4 regions of the Acetobacter tropicalis genome follow, and region 4 is predicted to be linked to each of the others. Evidence: riboswitches for the same ligand, from Rfam matches in the RefSeq annotation. Region 4 holds a riboswitch; each other region holds the start of a gene.

Region 1 (4,155 bases), 2.8 Mb from region 4:
TGGGCCCCCGCCATTGAAGGTGCGTTTGTTGTCTCCACCCGTGGTGGCGATCTGGCGCTGGATATTGGGCAGGATTTTTCCATTGGCTATTTGAGCCACACGGCTGAAACGGTGGAGCTTTACCTGCAGGAAAGCTTTGTCTTCCGTGTGCTGACAAGTGAAGCCACTGTCGCCATTGACTAGTACACCTAAGGCCGTAGCCGTCTCCACAAGACGGCTACGGTTGATTACGCCCTACGCTCCCCGGTTTTCTGGATAGAACACAGAACGAGTTCTTTCCTCCACTCGCCTGCCCCCTGGCACTCGCCCCCAAGAATAAAAGCACCCTCTTCTGCAAAAATTGATCACCGTTTGGGGCAAGCCTATCAACAATAGGGAGGAAAAGTGTGCATTGGTAATAGCGCCTCCCCGCATCTCCTTGAGAAGCACGGTTTTATCTACCGTGTTATCCAAGTGGGAGATATGCTCCACTCATCCAGAAACAGGTAGTGACAGTTCCGGAATTATTGCCCCCTAAAGACAGTTTGAAAACTTGCTTCACACAAAAGGAAGACTCGTCTCATGACCACGATTTCCATTGATGACTTCACCAAAATCGATATTCGCGTTGGAACAATCACTGATGTCCAGCCTTTCCCGGAAGCCCGCAAACCAGCTTGGAAACTAACCATTAACCTTGGCGCAGACATTGGGCTGAAACGCTCCAGTGCCCAGATTACGGAGCTCTATTCCGCCGAGGCTCTGATTGGCCAGAAGGTTGCCTGTGTGGTGAACCTGCCACCCCGCCAGATTGGCCCGTTTGTTTCTGAAGTTCTGACCTTGGGCTTCCCTGATGATCAGAAGCGCGTGGTTCTGACTATCCCTGAACGAGATGTGCCTGATGGCAGCCGCCTCTTTTAAAAAGGCGTTTTTTTCTTATAACTATACAGAACAATACACCCACTACCCGTTTTGGTATAAAGGTATCCTTTGGTGGGTGTTGCTCTCTTATGGAAGAGCACTCTTTCTGTTCAGAGTGGCGTGCGTCTGATTGAAAGGCTGTGCACATAATGACGCAAACGGCCTGCCCTCTGTCTGCTTGACGCATCACAGCACTGCGCAAACAAGCTTTCACTCCCCCTGAGGGGGCGACACACCTCTGTCTCGCAAAAGCTGCCGCAAGGCAAGAATAACAGGAAAAACTTCCACGTTATGATCGCCCCCCAGTTCCTTCCATGCTTGCTGTTCCAGTTCCACAATTTCACGATCTTCAAAGAAGACGCGCTCTGTAAAAGCAACCAGCACGGGCCATGCCAGATCAAGCAGAAAGGGCACTTTCAGCCGCTTGATTGATAACAGCCCGAAAACCCGGTTTGTCAATTCCTGCCTGTCTTGAGGAACATAAGAGATCCATAACTCCATGACAGGCTCATCAATACCCTGCGTTTCAATACGCAGGGTTTGATAGGGATACTGTGTGCGGATGGTCATCACATCCCGGTAAGCGAAGTCCCGGCCATCCTTACGCCTCTGGCCGTAAATCAGGGCCTCACTCAAGGGTTGCTTGCCGCCTGTACGGGCAAATGTATAACGCGCTTCTACAAAGTCCTCACCACGATCCATGCCAAGGAAACGGGGTTTCATTTTGCCTACAAGCCGACTGTGCAACACCTGATGGTTCATATCCATCAGGTTTTCATGCATGAAACTGTAATGACAATTGACCACCTGCCCAAAACGTCTGGTACGATAACGTTTATCTCTTACACGTGGAAAATCAGGAAGCGGTTTGGTCTCGGCCAGCGCCTGATTGCCCATGAAAACAAAAATAAGCCCGTCTTTTTCCCGGCACGCCCACGGCTTGAGGCGAAGGAGACCCGCATCGGCAGCGCCATTTTGGGAAACACACTGCCCTTTCCTATCATATTTCAGACCATGAGCCAGACAGCTTATAAAATCCCCACAAACAGCACCTTTGCTCAGCGGCACCTGCTTATGGGGGCACAAACCATCCAATGCGTAAGGAGCGCCGTTTGTAGGCCGCACCACCACCAGAGGATGGCCCGCAAACTGAACACCAAGAGCTTTACCGGGGCGCACTTCACGGGACCACGCAACGGGGTACCAAAAATTCGGATCACTTCTGACCCGTCTTAAATCAGCTTTTTCTAATAATGCAGCCTGCAAGGAATTTATAGTAGATCCATTTTTCATACTTATGGCCATCCCACACAACGCGGCTCAGACACAGGAAAAAAGATCTTCCCCTTGTAAGGATAGGGCTTCTCCTGCTTTTTTCCTGAACGCGTATACTCAGTTATCCGTCTTGAAAAGCACGCATTCCCGTTTGATTTTTGAGCAGATGCCTCAGACGGTAGAAGCCTTCCGCTTAGGGCAAACACGAATTTTACTTTTTTGCTGAGAAAAAGCGGAGCTCTTCAGGAACGTAAGCGCCCCTGACGGTTCTTGCGTGAAAAACGGCTGACACATGCAGCAGACAGACATGTCACTTTTCTCCTCCCTTCGGTACATCCCGCCCGACGGCTGGTGGCTGGACGATGGCAGGTCTCCTGGCTCGCGGATTATGGCTTGCTGATTCAACCTTCCCGTTTCCTGATGAAAACAGTGGCGCACGTTCTACGCGACCAAACCAGAAGCATACCGCCTACAGTTGCGGGAGCAGCCTCCGACTACGCCTTCAAGGTCACTCATTGACCCCTTGAGCATGACGGTGTTCCCTATTAACCCGCTTGCACGGGACCATCGAAGCGTTTTGCAGATACATCATGGGCCTAACCACCCCTCCCGCGCAAGATGCAATATAACATGGTAGAAGAACACAGCCATTAGCTCTGTGCATGGACTATAAAGAACGAAAATATAAGAACGCACCCATTCTAAAAGAAAGTAAATTCCTCAGACCTTAGAATAGGACTCAAAAATTCCGTCGAACGTTTTCACTAATATCACGCAGGCTGAGAACAGTATTGACATTATTCGCATAAGACACAGAAACACAGACGTTCTTTTCCCTTTCAACAAGAAGGTCTGGGTTAGGAAAAACGAGAGTATGGGTTGTAGCCCTTAAACACTTTCCAGATGCAAGAAGCAGAGGATCTAAAAAGGAACGCTTTGAAATCATGAATAAAAATGGTATAATTTTCATAATTATATAAATTATACGCATACACGGAGCATTGCATGCCTGTTCTTGAACGTAGCCATCTGGCCATTATTCAGGAAGTTGCCCGCGAAGGATCGCTTACGGCAGCCGCAGCCAAGCTTAATCTGACCCAGCCTGCGCTCAGCCATGCCATTCGCAAGCTGGAAGACCAGCTTGGCGTGAAAATCTGGCGGCGGGAGGGGCGCTCCCTTACCCCCACCCAAGCCGGTGAGTGGTTGTTATCCCTTGCCAACCGCTTGCTGCCGCAGTTTGCACTGGCGGAAGACAGGTTGGAGCAATTTGCCAATGGCGAGCGAGGAACCTTACGCATCGGTATGGAATGCCACCCCTGCTACCAATGGCTTCTGAAAATTGTCTCACCGTATCTGGATCAATGGCCCAAAGTGGATGTGGACGTGCGCCAGAAATTCCAGTTTGGCGGGATTGGGGCCCTGTTCAGCAACGAGATTGATATTCTTGTCACGCCAGATCCACTTTACAAACCGGGGCTGAGTTTCACCCCCGTTTTTGATTACGAGCTTGTTCTGGTTGTGGGGCCGGACCACCCCCTTCGGCACACCAAATTCATCCTGCCCCAGCAACTTGCCGGGGAAACCTTGATCACCTACCCGGTCCCTTCAGAACGCCTTGATATCTTCACGCAGTTTCTTCAGCCTGCTGGCATCAGTCCACGCCAGCAAAAGCAGATAGAAACCACGGACATCATGCTGGTCATGGTCGCGCATGGGCGCGGGGTTGCAGCCCTCCCCGGTTGGCTGGTGGAGGAATATGCATCCCGCTTTAATCTTTATCCCGTCCGGCTTGGCAAAACGGGTATTGCCAAGCAGATTTTCCTTGGTCAGCGCGAAACTGATGCCGACATTGAATATATGCGCGCCTTCATCCAGTTTGCGGCAGGAGCCATACCAGCCCCCTAACGCGCTCAGAACCCCGCCTGAACGCTAATGGAAAAAGAACGCGGAGCCCCCAGCAGAATCTGCCCCGGATAACTG
Region 2 (4,155 bases), 1.1 Mb from region 4:
GGAACGTAAAAACATACAGAAACACCATCCGGTAGAGACGTGGTTTATAGTTCCTGCGTAACAGAAACCATTCCACTCACATATCGGATTTATACATAAAAACAGGGGGCTCTCAAAACCCTGCACCACGCTTGAAGCTGAGGGTGAGAGAGTGTGGAAGCCTGCCTGATCAGAGAATTCCTTTACCGTTAAGGCGTGGCCGGTGCGGTATAGCGCAGAATACTGGCAACAGCGGCATCATGTGGCAGAGGGGTGCCGTAGCTGTTGTGGTAGCGCGTGGCAAAGGCGTCCCGCTCAAGCCGCTCACAATAGTCCAGATACCGGATAAGGGCCCGTTCCGCTCTGCGGTTGGGGCCATGCACCCGTTTATAATGTCGCCACAGGATCAGTGCATTAACGGACCACGCATCATACGCGTGTTCCCTTAGCCTCTGGCGAATGGACGGTGGCAGTTGTTCAAAGGCGGACCATTCATCGCCCGTATGCCGGTGCCAGATTTCATGACGCAGCGTGCGCTCGTTTGAGGGGGGAGTAATCTGTCCTTCCGAGTTGGATCTGTGGGGGTGGTGAGTAAACTGATACGCCGACATGCCACCCTCCATTATGCTGCTTCTCGCCGCCAGACGGGAAAGGGGTCTGGCAGGTGGGCATAGCGTTCAGGGTCAAAGCGGCCAGTGCCATCCTCTGGCGTCAGGCAGGCGTCCAATGCGGCGCGTAGGGCGGGCTCATCCATGTCCTGCGTGCCAATGAACACAATTTCCTGTCGTCGGTCTCCAAACACAGGGTCCCACTTGCTCAGTACAAAATCGCGCCACTGGTCAGTTTCCGGCCACTGGCTTTTGGGAATGGCCGCCCACCACAAGCCAATGGCCTGATTGCGTACCAGTGCGCCCGCTTGTCCAAGTTCCCCTACCCAGTCCGGGCGCGTGGCCAGCCAGAAATGCCCCTTGGCGCGCACTACGCCCGGCCAGTTGGCATCCAGAAAAGTCTTGAATTTAGCGGGCACGAAGGGACGGCGAGCGCGATAGACAAAACTACGGATGCCGTATTCCTCGGTTTCCGGCGTGTGGTCTTTAAAGCCATAAAGCTCTTTGAACCATAGAGGATGCTGATGGGCTTTGTCATAATCAAACCGGCCCGTGTTCAGCACACGCTCAAGGGGAACCTTCCCCATGTCCGTTTCAATAACATCCGCATCAGGGTTCAGTGCCAGCACAATCTGGCGGGCTGCTTCTCCCTGCTCCGGCGTGGCGGTAGAGACCTTGTTGATGACCACCACATCTGCAAATTCAATCTGTTCTACCAACAGATCGACCAAGGCACGGTCATCTTCCTCGCCTGCGGTTTCACCGCGGTCTTTCAGGAAGTCGGTTGAGGCGTAATCGTTAAGCAGATTTACGGCATCCACCACAGTGACCATGGTGTCCAGCCTTGCGCTATCGCTCAGGCTGTTGCCGTCTTCATCCCGGAATTCAAAGGTTGCGGCAACAGGCAGCGGCTCTGCAATGCCGGTTGATTCAATCAGCAGATAGTCAAATTTACCCTCTGCCGCCAGCCGATGAACTTCCTGCAATAGATCATCCCGCAAGGTGCAGCAGATGCACCCATTGGTCATTTCCACCAGTTTTTCATCAGTGCGGGAAAGATCGCCTCCGCCTTCTCGCACAAGATCAGCGTCAATATTCACTTCGCTCATGTCATTCACAATAACGGCGACCTTCCGGCCTTCCCGATTATTGAGAATATGGTTCAACACCGTCGTCTTTCCCGCCCCCAGAAAGCCGGAAAGGACGGTAACGGGCAGCAATGCGGGCATGGAGGGGGCTCCCTGAAGCTGAGTTCAATAACGTGATAACTGTTATAATATAACATAACATAACATTCAGTGCTCTTTCAATCGTGCGGAATGTTCTGGAAGCATGGGGGAGAAGACGGCTGTTTTCTTGACACTTCCTGCCTTTTGGCGGCATCAACCGGGCGTGATGGTTCTCTCCCTGTCAGGGAGCGATGTAAAAGGGAACCGGGTGCGGTTTTGCCATGCAAGGCCAAAGCCTGGGCTGTCCCCGCAACTGTAAGCGGCATGTCCTGCACATACTGGCTGGTACGTCAGGCCACTGGGAGCCTCTCCTGGGAAGGTTGGTGCAGGATGACCTACCGCAAGCCAGGAAACCTGCCATCAGCCGGGGTTGCAGACGAGAAGTGCTGATCGGGGGGTGTCAGCAAAGTGACTGGACCAGGGGTGCTCCTAAAGTTTTCGGGGTGGTCAGGGTCGGACTTTCTCTCGTGGCGACGTCTTTCTTACCGCGAGGCCTTGTTTCTCTGATGTTCCGCAATACTTTTCTCATCAGTTCCACTCTTCTCACGTTGTGGGGTAGTTCCGCGCTGGCGGCGGATGCGCCTGTTTCACCGCCGCTAAAAGCACAACCTGCCAAAAAACAGTCCGTCGCCACACCTACTCCGGTTTCTGTGCAGCCTGTTCCCAGCCAGCTCGTCTCCGAACTGATAACAGTCAGTGCTGCCCGAACGCCCACACGCACGGATGATATTGGCACGGCACTGACCATTGTTACGGAAGAACAGATGCTGACCCAGCAGCGCCGCACGTTGCCAGATATTCTGGCACGCCAGCCGGGGCTGAACGTGGTGCGCTCTGGCGGGTTTGGGGCCACAACGTCCATTTTGATGCGCGGTAATAACGCCAATGAAGTCAAGGTCCGGCTGGACGGCATGGACGTGAACGATGGCAGTTCAGCCAGCGGTATGTTCGATGCGGGTCAGTTTGTTACAGATGGTCTGGGCCGCATAGAAATTTTGCGCGGGCCACAAAGCGGTTTGTATGGTGCGGATGCCATGGCAGGCGTGATTGATATGACCACTGCGCAGGGGCAGGGGCGTTTCAAGCCGTTTGTGCGGATAGAAGGGGGGTCTTACGGCACCTTCAATCAGGTTATCGGCGCGCGCGGGAGCAAGGGGCGCTTCCACTACAATGTCGAACTCTCTCATTACCGGATGGAAGGGTTTCACGGCATTCCGCGTTATATTGACCGCTATTATGGGGCGACACGGGAGCAACGGCATAAAGGTAACCGTAACGACAACCGGTCTGCCACTATCCGTCTTGGGTATGATGTCACCCGAAATTTCGATCTGGGGCTGACTGCTCGCCTCATTCAAAGCAATTACCACACCTATTCCCTCTATGATCTGCAAAGCGAGGCCTACGGGGGAGGGAATGTGCGTGAGCAGAACAACATGAATGAGGCTGTGGTGCGCGGCACTGCGCATCTCGTGTCTTTTAATGGTTTTTTTGATCAGGTTATTGGACTTGGGTACATGACCAACCGTAACCGCTGGAATGAAACGGGCCTCTATGCCACCGGACCGGATTATTACCGTTCAAGCCGCCTGAAAATTGACTGGCACGGTACGTTTGATTTCAAGAAATACGGCACGCTCCTGATTGGTGCGGAGCATTTTCATGATACGTTTGATTCCAGCCATACGGCGGCCTCAGCGTATGATACCGGCTATCACACACAGGCTGGTATGGATACGACGGCAGGATATGGCCAGTATCAGGGCAGCTGGAACCATATTCTCTACGGTGCGGCTAACGTGCGGTATGATTCCAATTCCCGCTACGGGCATTATGTAACGTGGCGTGTTGCCCCTTCCATCCATGTGCCGGGCACTGGTACCATCATTAAAGCCAGCGCGGGTTCAGGCTTCCATGGCCCCACGTTGTATCAGCTTTTTTCCAGTCAGGTCGGTTCCAGCTATTCCCAGACGGGTAATCCGAACCTGCGGGCGGAAAGGCTGATCGGGTATGATGCCGGGGTGGAACAGAAACTGCTGGGGGATAAGCTGCATTTTGGCGCTACATGGTATGATAACCGCGTCAAAAACCTGATCCAGTCCACGGAAAATATCCAGATGGTGGGGGGATATCCCTATTATCAGTATTCCTATGGCAACGTGGCGCGCGCGCGTATGTATGGTGTGGAAGCTTTTCTTGACTGGAAGGCCCTCAAAACGTTGGACTTCAACCTGAATTATACCTGGACCCACGCACGGGATGTCAGCAGTGATCTGGCCTTGCAGCGTCGTCCGCAACACAAGTTCAACTTCAATACAACCTGGACCCCTATTCAGGAT
Region 3 (4,155 bases), 2.8 Mb from region 4:
ATAAACGGCCTGCTGGGCTTTCTCATCCGGTTGCGGCCATCCGTGCCAGAGCATGACAATGCCAGAAGCGCACCATGAAACCATAAGCAGGCCCATGCAGATTCCGGCCCACCTGTGGGTAAGATATAAGGTGCGTAAAGCCAATTTTGTTAATCTGGGCATCAGAACCGATAGGTATAGGCAAGCTGAAACGTGCGTGGCCACCCAAGAGAAACATACCGATAAGGGAGGGAGCATCCGTACGGACCATCAGCCGATGTATCTTTGCACCCACGGCTTGGTCTGCCGTATTCCGCGCCAGTCAGATTCTGAATGCTGAAATTCAAGGTGTGGCGGCGCTCCTTATCAATATAATAACGGCCCGACACATTCAGAACAGGGTAATTGCCATAGTTTATTCTCTGCCCCGAAACAGAGATATATTGTGACCCCGTATAAACAAATGTTGCGGTTAACCCAAAAGGCAGATCCTTTGGGTGGTAATCCAGACTGGTTTTAACGAGGCTGCGGGGAATCTGCACCATTTGCAACCCGTTATTCTGGCGGGCGTGGTTCCATGTAAAGGCGGTGTCCCATGAAAAACTATGGTTGAATTCCATTCCCCCTGAAATGCTGACACCGTTCACATGTACGGTTCCGTTCTCGTTACCAAAAACCTCCTGGCCGGTTTTTTCATCAAAGGTTGTGTAGTCAATCAGATTATCAATCCGCCGAACAAAGCCTGTCAGGTCCCAGTGTATTCCAAAACGGCCACTTTGCAGGCGTTGGCCAAGGGAGAAATTGGCACTCAGGCTTCTTTCGGGCTTGAGGTTCGGGTTACCTCTTTCATCCTGCGGATCATCAGCAAACAGTTCTTCAGCCGTCGGCAGGCGGAAGTTGGTGCCCACTTCACCTCTTGCATACAGATTGAAGGGGAGATCATATCGCCCTACCACATTCCAGATTGTGGCTGAGCGTCCGGTAGTGGGGCTGTTGTAACGGAAACCCGCGGCAATATGGGCATGAGGAAGCAGGTCTGGGGTCATTCTGAGTTGTGCAAAGCCTGCGTTGGTCATTTCCGTTTGCGGAAGAATACGCAGAACGTTGTCCTGCCCCCCATAGCGTTGCATGTCATAGCCGAACCATGCTTCCAGCCCCCGATGCAGGATGGCGCGCCCAAGCACATTGACGCCGTAATCTTCATACCCCCAATAGGCATTGCGGTAGAGCACATCACGTTGGCCGGGGTGCTCTAGATCATTATAAATCGTGTCATAATGGGTATCCCAGTTATGGTAATACCCTTTCACATAGAAATTCAGACGCTCCAGCGGATGAAAATCCAGTTTGAGCGTGGCAAGATCTTCCACCCGGTCATTTGTATTTTTTGCCACCCGGTAAGGGCGGGCATAGTCCAGGTTGGCAATGGTATGCTGGTAGGTGGCTGTCAGATTGAGTTTTGACGTAATGTCCACATTGTATTTTGCGCCAACGGTATAAACGGAATATTTACGGTCCCGATGTGTTGCGCTAGGCTGATAATCCTGTTTCCGAAACGCGCGATAGCCGTCTGTTCCGTCCCCCGAGGCATAGACAACAAAACGATGTTTCCCAATCGCATTGGCCAGATACCCGTCAAGATGTCTGCCGGTGTTGCTGTCTCCAGATGCGGTTATCTGGCCGGTGAGATGATCGGAAAAAGGACGGGTAACAATATTCACCGCCCCCGCTACGGCCTGCGTGCCATAAAAAAGGGACTGGCCTCCATCCAGAATTTCGATTCTGTCAACAATGGCGGCTGGCAGTGTATCAAGGGGCGGGGTGCTACCGTAGAGGCGGTTGTTGATCCGCACCCCGTCCACTAACCAGAGCACATCTTCGGTGCGTGAGCCCATAAGGGAAACATCCGCGTAATCGAAAGGACCATTCTTGAGCGCGACGGACATGGAGGGCGCGAGGGCGGAGAGAGCCTGAGCCACATCAACATAGTTTCCGTTGCGTATGGCTTGCGCCCGAACAACATCCACTTTTACCCCTGAGCGGGCAAGGTGTTCAGGGAGCGTGTCTTCAAGAGAATGCCCCACCACAGTCAGATGTTCATGCTGTAGTCTCTTCTTTTTGGAACCATATTTATTTTTTGTCACGTGTGCCGGCATGGCGGAAGGGGCGGTGTTTTCTGCGGCCAGCAAAGTGCCAGAAGTAAGGAACCACACCAGAAAGGTGAGGCTGATAAAAGGGGGTGCGGGCATGAGGGGAGCAACCGGAGCAAGGCAGTTTAACGGGAAATGCGTGACAGGATCAGAGAACGTGGTTCAGGTCACGCCATCATAAAGCGCCATGGCGGCGGCTCTAGCCCCAACTGTCCAGTGCACCGTGACATATGTCTGCACAATATGCTCTGCGTCTTTCGTGGTCTGAAAGGCCAGCTTGGGCGGTAGCGCGTCCAGAAGATCAAGGGCATGGGCCAGCATGGGCCGAAAAGCGGCTTCCAGTGCAGTGCCTCTGTCCTGGTACGGGCGGGGGCAGGGGCCGAAGGTTTTCATAAAAATGCTGTAACCGCTTTGAACAATGTCCGGTTCTGTATTGGGCGGTGGCATGTGCGCCATAAGGGCCGCCCTGAGTGCATCCGTACGGGACGGGCAGCGTTCAATCATGGTGCGCACCAGCGGATGCAGACCATCATGCGGTGTGCGGGCGCGGGGTGGAGAAGGAAAACCGGGTATCATCTCTCAGAAATCTCCCCGCCAGCTAAAGCAGGAACAAAGCCTTGCGTTTTTCAAGGCATGAGACAGACACCACACAGCGGCATATTGCACAGTACGCTCTCCAGCCTCCGGTACATCCCGCCCGGCGGCACGGTCAGACGACGACAGCAGGTCTCCTGGCTCGCGGATAATCGGTTCTGATTCAGCCTTCCCGGTGGTGACACCAGTGGCCCGCTTTTGCAGCGGAAAAATCAGACCCATACCGCATACAGTTGCGGGAGCAGCTGCCGACTTGCCCTTGGTCTCTAAGGCGTACGGCATTCCCTGTTCGCCCGTTCGCACGGGACTGTCGACAAGTGAGCAAACTAATGCACACAAATGGGGCAGTCCGCAATATTCTTTGCAGACTGGGGAAGTGCTCGGAAAAATGTCGCGCACGTTGACAAAATTCACGGGTTTGTGTCTATCAGCCTATCGCTATGGTGCCTTCAGCCTCCTCTTGCCGGGATGCTGCAAGGCTAAGAGGGAAAACGGTTAAAAGCCGGTGCTGCCCCCGCAACTGTGCGCTGTGAGGTTTTTTGGAAACATGACGCCACTGAATACCCCTTCGGGTGTTCGGGAAGGTATCCATCACACCGTTGACCAGCAAGCCAGGAGACCTGCCATTGCAGAAAAGTCACGGACGGAGCCGCCGAACGGGGTGATTCGGGGGCGAGGCGAAGCTCTCTCGTCTCCACCGCGGTGATGTTTGGTGGAGCTATTCCGTGCGACCAGTTTATTATATCGTGACGCTTATGGCGTCTGGCCTTTTCTGCATGAGCGCGGGCCATGCAGAAACAACCGGTTCTGATCAGAAACAGGGTGTAACCGGCCCTCTTTCCAAGAATGTTACATCCGTCGGAAAAGCGGAATACATCACCACGCATGGGAAAACGGCCTTCCTGAAAACGGTGGCTGGTGTTGGTGGACGGCTTGGTCTTTCCATCCAGCATTCGCCTGCCACCATTAACGTTATTCAGCATGATCTGATGATGCAGCGTGGTTACGCGCAGGCAGAAAGCGCAGCGGACAGTGCGCCGGGTGTATCCTCCGGTGGTTCTCCTGGTAGCCCGGCACAGTTGATGATGCGCGGCTTTACGGGAAACCAGATCCTCATCTTGCGTGATGGTCTTTATTTCGGGCCAACAACCATGGTTAACCGGCCCCAAAATACCTTCAATCTGGAAAGCGTGCAGGTGTTGAAGGGTCCTTCTTCCGTGCTGTACGGACAAGGGGCTGTCGGCGGCACGGTGGACATGCGCGCCAGAACGCCGGATTTTGATGCAGCCCATGCCAATGCGCTCTTATCCTACGGCAGCTTCAACACCTGGAATGCAGGTGTGGGTGGGTCCGTGCCCATTACAAAAACGCTTGCCATTCGCTCAGACTTCAGCCGCACATCATCTGACGGGTTTGTAAAAGGCGCAGATCC
Region 4 (4,155 bases):
TGCAGCGGCCTTAAAAATCAGCCGTTACAGCCAGACGAGCTGAAATTGGCTCCAAAGGATGCCCCGTTGCGCCTGTTTGTACGGCAGCCGTGGGGGTCAACCGATAGTCGTACGCATATTGTGCCGCATAGGCCCGGGTATTGAAAACGTTGAACACGCTGGCTTCCAGTTTTATTTTTTTATTGAAACGATAACCAAGATTCATGTTGACTTCCTGATATCCGCTGGAGCGTAAGCTATTGTCCTCTATCAGGGGATATCCACCCAGCCACCTGACCTGGAGACCGCCATACCAAGGCCCACGATCGACCATAACACCAAAAGACCATACAAAGTTTGGGGCATTGGTAACATATGCTCCATCAATACCGTAACTGGAAAGGTTGTGACCCCGGTAGCGGGCTTTGGCGAATGAGAGATCGGTATTGAATTCAAGCCAGGTAAATGGATTGTACTGTGCCGAGAATTCCACCCCTTGGCGGCGGCTGGCTGGGCCGGGAGAGGTAACGCCCGCATCACCATCATAACTGAGTTCAGAGTCAAAATCGATAATGAATGCTGCTGCCTGAAGATGCAGGTGAGAAAATGGCGTGGTCCGAACCCCAACTTCTCCACTGACAGCAGATGTCATGAGCGGAACTTTAACAGAGCCTTTTGTAAATTCATCAGACGTATAGGAGCCCGACACGGAGCGAAAATCATTGGAGTGAAATCCACGTCCTCCGCTTAGGTATAATTCTGTTTTTTTCCATGGCCCAAAAACAAGACTGCCTTTGGGCTGAAACAGCCACTGATGCTTTTGTGTCAGGCTATTATCGACAAGATTTTCATCCGTTCCCCCCTGATAGTCTTCACGCAGACCAACGATCATTCTCAGCCAGGGTAGCCAGTGCGTTGTATTTTGCACAAACAGACCGACTGAAGCCAGATTAATATTATCGGCATTGCACGTATAGGGAATTGTTGCCTCAAGGCTGGAAGGACAGTTTGCTAATGTCACGCGCTGCCGCGTATGGCGACGGTCGACATACAGAATATCATACCGCCCCTGTACGCCAATCCGTGTTTCCGTGCGGACCAGGCCGACATGATCCTGCCGGGTATAGACACTGCTGCCCCCTACAGTTGTGCGGGTTTCATCCTGTTGCTGCTGATCTCCGTTAACAGGATCATCCAGATAATGAGTGAAATTGTTCCACAAGGTCAGACGGTCATGGACAGCAAAAGCACTTGTCACCCATTTCCAGTTATCCCGGGCCAGATGGTAATGGCCAGAGAGGCTATAGCGCTCAGAAAACCCTCCATCGGTTGGGTCAAGAGACCCATAGCGGCCGATTAGTCCTTCATGGTAGGCATCCAGAGGTTGATCATTTGTTGCGCGCCACTGGCCGCGATAGAACATGCCTGTCAGATCAAAACCATTTTTGGCGCTTCCATACGTATAACGTGAAAGTGCACGGATGCTGCGGGCGTTATCCGGATATTTCCACGGACCATCCGAGTGGGAAATGTTAAACGCATTCACCCAACGGCTCGTATTGGAAAAATGGGTTGTGCTGCCGATATAAGCCCGATAGTCGCCCAGAGTGCCTGCGCTCAGGCTGATCTGGCGTGGAATATCATCAGCCAGCTTCATATGGTCCGATCCGGCAACACCAAAATCACCAATATCTGCATGAAAGGGGCCTTTTGTATAATCGACCCCCGCAAGCACTTCCGGGATCAGAAAGTTGAGATCTGTGTAGCCCTGACCATGGGCATTGCTGACGCCGTTGACCGGCATATCATCAATAAATGAGGCAAGGTCTGTTCCGTGGTCCAAATTGAAACCACGCAACAGGAACTGATTGGCTTTTCCCTCGCCAGAGTGGGATGTCACTACCAGCCCCGGCACAGCTTCCAGAATTTGACCAACACGATAGACGGGGCGAAGCTGGATTTCGCGTGCAGTCAAAGAGCCTTCGCTCGCGGTGCCAGCACGGCCCAGCAAATCGCGCCGGGATGCTGTTACCTGAATTGTTTCTGGCGCTCCTTCCTTGACAGAAACATTCTGCGCGCCTTGTGCGGCAGGCGAGTTTTTTGCCTTACCCGTTACGCTCGGCGTTGAGGACTTGAGAGAAGAGCGGGAATGTTTTGTTTTTTGCGTGGTGGGTACTGCCAGTGGGGAGCCTGCGGCCATTGTGGGGAGGGAACAAAACGTGAAGCCAGTAGAAAGCATGGCCGTGACAAAAAAATGCCGCTTGTAACGTATAATATGGCCTGCTGGCGCAGAAAAAAAAGAGAGTTGGAGGCGAGCGGTCATGGTGATCCTGCAGTGCGACAGAGGCACAACGGTCTTCTAAATGTGCGTCTGTGTACTGCCCGACTGCGGGAAACTATAAACAAGTTTAAGCAGCGAGGCAGGGGGAGCGCAGAAGAACGCGGCCTATAGAAGGCGGACGAGAAAAGAAGGCTGCTGATAGGGCGCTATCTTAGGCCATCAAGCGCTTTTCTATGAGGCATGCTGCATGCAGGGAGAAGGATGAGGAAGGGAACTCGGGCCGTCATGGTTTCTCTCTCAGGAAACCAGCCATCCCCGACCGGCATCCGGGCTTATCACGACGATGGCAGGTCTCCTGACTCGCGGATCACAGAAATCTGTTTGGCCTTCCCGGTCCAAATGTACCAGTGACCTGTTCCTGCAAGGAAACATAATAAACAGACTCTCACCGCCAACAGTTGCGGGGGCAGTTGCAGACTAGCTTCCGGACCAGCGTCCAGCCGAAGCATACAGCATTCCCTTTTCATCCGTTTGCACGGAACCATCGACTATATGCCCTTATAAGCAGGACGTTGGCGTGATTTCAATACACTCATAGAGGGAAATAGAGTATTTTCCTACTGTATTCGGACATCAGTAGCCTAGGGATAACTCTATTTTGTAGATATTTTCAGGCTTTTGTCTCTATGCCTATTCGGCGTGGGCTGTAAGTAACATTAGAAATTAGGAAAGATTCTATTCTTCCATTAAAGATAGACAATTCTTCTTGTTTTACATTCTTTACTGCTTTACCGTTTTTTATTGTTTTGCCTCTGAACGGCGCAGCAGATAGATATCCATGATCCACCCGTGGCAAGCTCGGGCTTGAGCGCGGGTTGTGATGATTTCTGGGCCAATTTCCGTCAAGGGACCGGAGAGTAGTATCTGTTCCGGCATGCCCACATACGCTCCCCAATAGATAGTGATATCCTTTGCAGGAATAAATTGGAACGAACAGTCTCCATCCAACATGACAATGACTGTATTGCTGCCGTTTGGCCAACCATGATCACGTAACTGGCGGCCGGTTGTGACTGTAAAGGGTGCGCCTATATCGTTAAGCGCGATGGTATGTGCTGCTGCCAGCATATTCAGGGACATAATCCCCGGGATACTACGGATTTGTGGGGCTGGTTCCAAACGCGCGGCAATGCGCAGGGTGCTGTCATATAGTGCGGGATCTCCCCATACGAGCAGTGCAACCGTTCCACCTTGCGGCAGGTGTGTACAAATAGTTTCCTGCCATACTCGTGCAATAGCATTATGCCATTGCACAACACCATGGCGGTAATCTGGATCCGCTGTATTGCGGCGAGGCATATCAAATTCTGCAATCCGGCAAGCAGGATTTGTAAGAATCTGTTTGCAGAGAGTTTGGCGTAGATCAGCCAGATCAGCCTTATTCTGTTCCTTGCGGGGAATAAGAATGAGGTCGGCCGCGTTGAGTTCGCGCACAGCCTGTAGTGTCAAATGGTCAGGATTTCCTGTCCCGATTCCGACAAGAACCAGATCAATCATGTAATGTTTCCGTAGGAATAAACTGGATATACGGGCTGTAATACGGAGCAAGGTGTGACGTTTACCCTCTCCGCAAGAATGGCAGTTTGCAGGAAGATGCCACCGGCATAAAACCGCCCTTGCTTCTCCCGCGGTCGCCCTTTGGCGAGAGTTGTTCTCTCAAGACCGGAGTGGATCATGTTGCCGGTGCAATGAGATGAAAAAACGTGCCTGTTGCCAGGCCCCGGCGTGAGCCTGCTTCAGAGACTTGGGTGCCGTTAGCATCAACTGTCATGGCAAGCATATCATCTGGTTGATTTGTAATGGTGGCATAATGGAATTCATGCCCGCGCAGGCGT

What was found. Region 4 has a riboswitch for cobalamin ahead of QWU00_RS15660 (TonB-dependent receptor). Riboswitches for the same ligand answer to the same signal wherever they lie in the genome.
Region 1: another riboswitch for cobalamin. It lies ahead of QWU00_RS03145 (Rieske 2Fe-2S domain-containing protein); the one in region 4 lies ahead of QWU00_RS15660 (TonB-dependent receptor).
Region 2: another riboswitch for cobalamin. It lies ahead of QWU00_RS10950 (TonB-dependent receptor plug domain-containing protein); the one in region 4 lies ahead of QWU00_RS15660 (TonB-dependent receptor).
Region 3: another riboswitch for cobalamin. It lies ahead of QWU00_RS03160 (hypothetical protein); the one in region 4 lies ahead of QWU00_RS15660 (TonB-dependent receptor).

What each region holds. Positions count from the first base shown of each region.
Region 1 covers NZ_JAUYUW010000001.1:705,197-709,351, forward strand. Annotated here, with positions in the region: gene QWU00_RS03135 (family 1 encapsulin nanocompartment shell protein) at 1-183, shown strand, start outside; gene QWU00_RS03140 (tRNA-binding protein) at 562-900, shown strand; gene QWU00_RS03145 (Rieske 2Fe-2S domain-containing protein) at 1,111-2,193, opposite strand; cobalamin riboswitch at 2,523-2,759, opposite strand; gene QWU00_RS03150 (LysR family transcriptional regulator) at 3,181-4,080, shown strand; gene QWU00_RS03155 (TonB-dependent receptor) at 4,086-4,155, opposite strand, start outside.
Region 2 covers NZ_JAUYUW010000001.1:2,402,343-2,406,497, forward strand. Annotated here, with positions in the region: gene QWU00_RS10935 (adenosine deaminase family protein) at 1-15, opposite strand, end outside; gene QWU00_RS10940 (DUF6525 family protein) at 189-590, opposite strand; gene zigA (zinc metallochaperone GTPase ZigA) at 602-1,816, opposite strand; cobalamin riboswitch at 1,967-2,192, shown strand; gene QWU00_RS10950 (TonB-dependent receptor plug domain-containing protein) at 2,320-4,155, shown strand, end outside.
Region 3 covers NZ_JAUYUW010000001.1:710,834-714,988, reverse strand. Annotated here, with positions in the region: gene QWU00_RS03170 (PepSY domain-containing protein) at 1-162, opposite strand, end outside; gene QWU00_RS03165 (TonB-dependent receptor plug domain-containing protein) at 162-2,228, opposite strand; gene QWU00_RS03160 (hypothetical protein) at 2,292-2,705, opposite strand; cobalamin riboswitch at 2,834-3,050, opposite strand; cobalamin riboswitch at 3,148-3,365, shown strand; gene QWU00_RS03155 (TonB-dependent receptor) at 3,449-4,155, shown strand, end outside.
Region 4 covers NZ_JAUYUW010000001.1:3,480,303-3,484,457, forward strand. Annotated here, with positions in the region: gene QWU00_RS15660 (TonB-dependent receptor) at 11-2,302, opposite strand; cobalamin riboswitch at 2,589-2,821, opposite strand; gene cobF (precorrin-6A synthase (deacetylating)) at 3,059-3,817, opposite strand; gene QWU00_RS15670 (cobyrinate a,c-diamide synthase) at 3,993-4,155, opposite strand, start outside.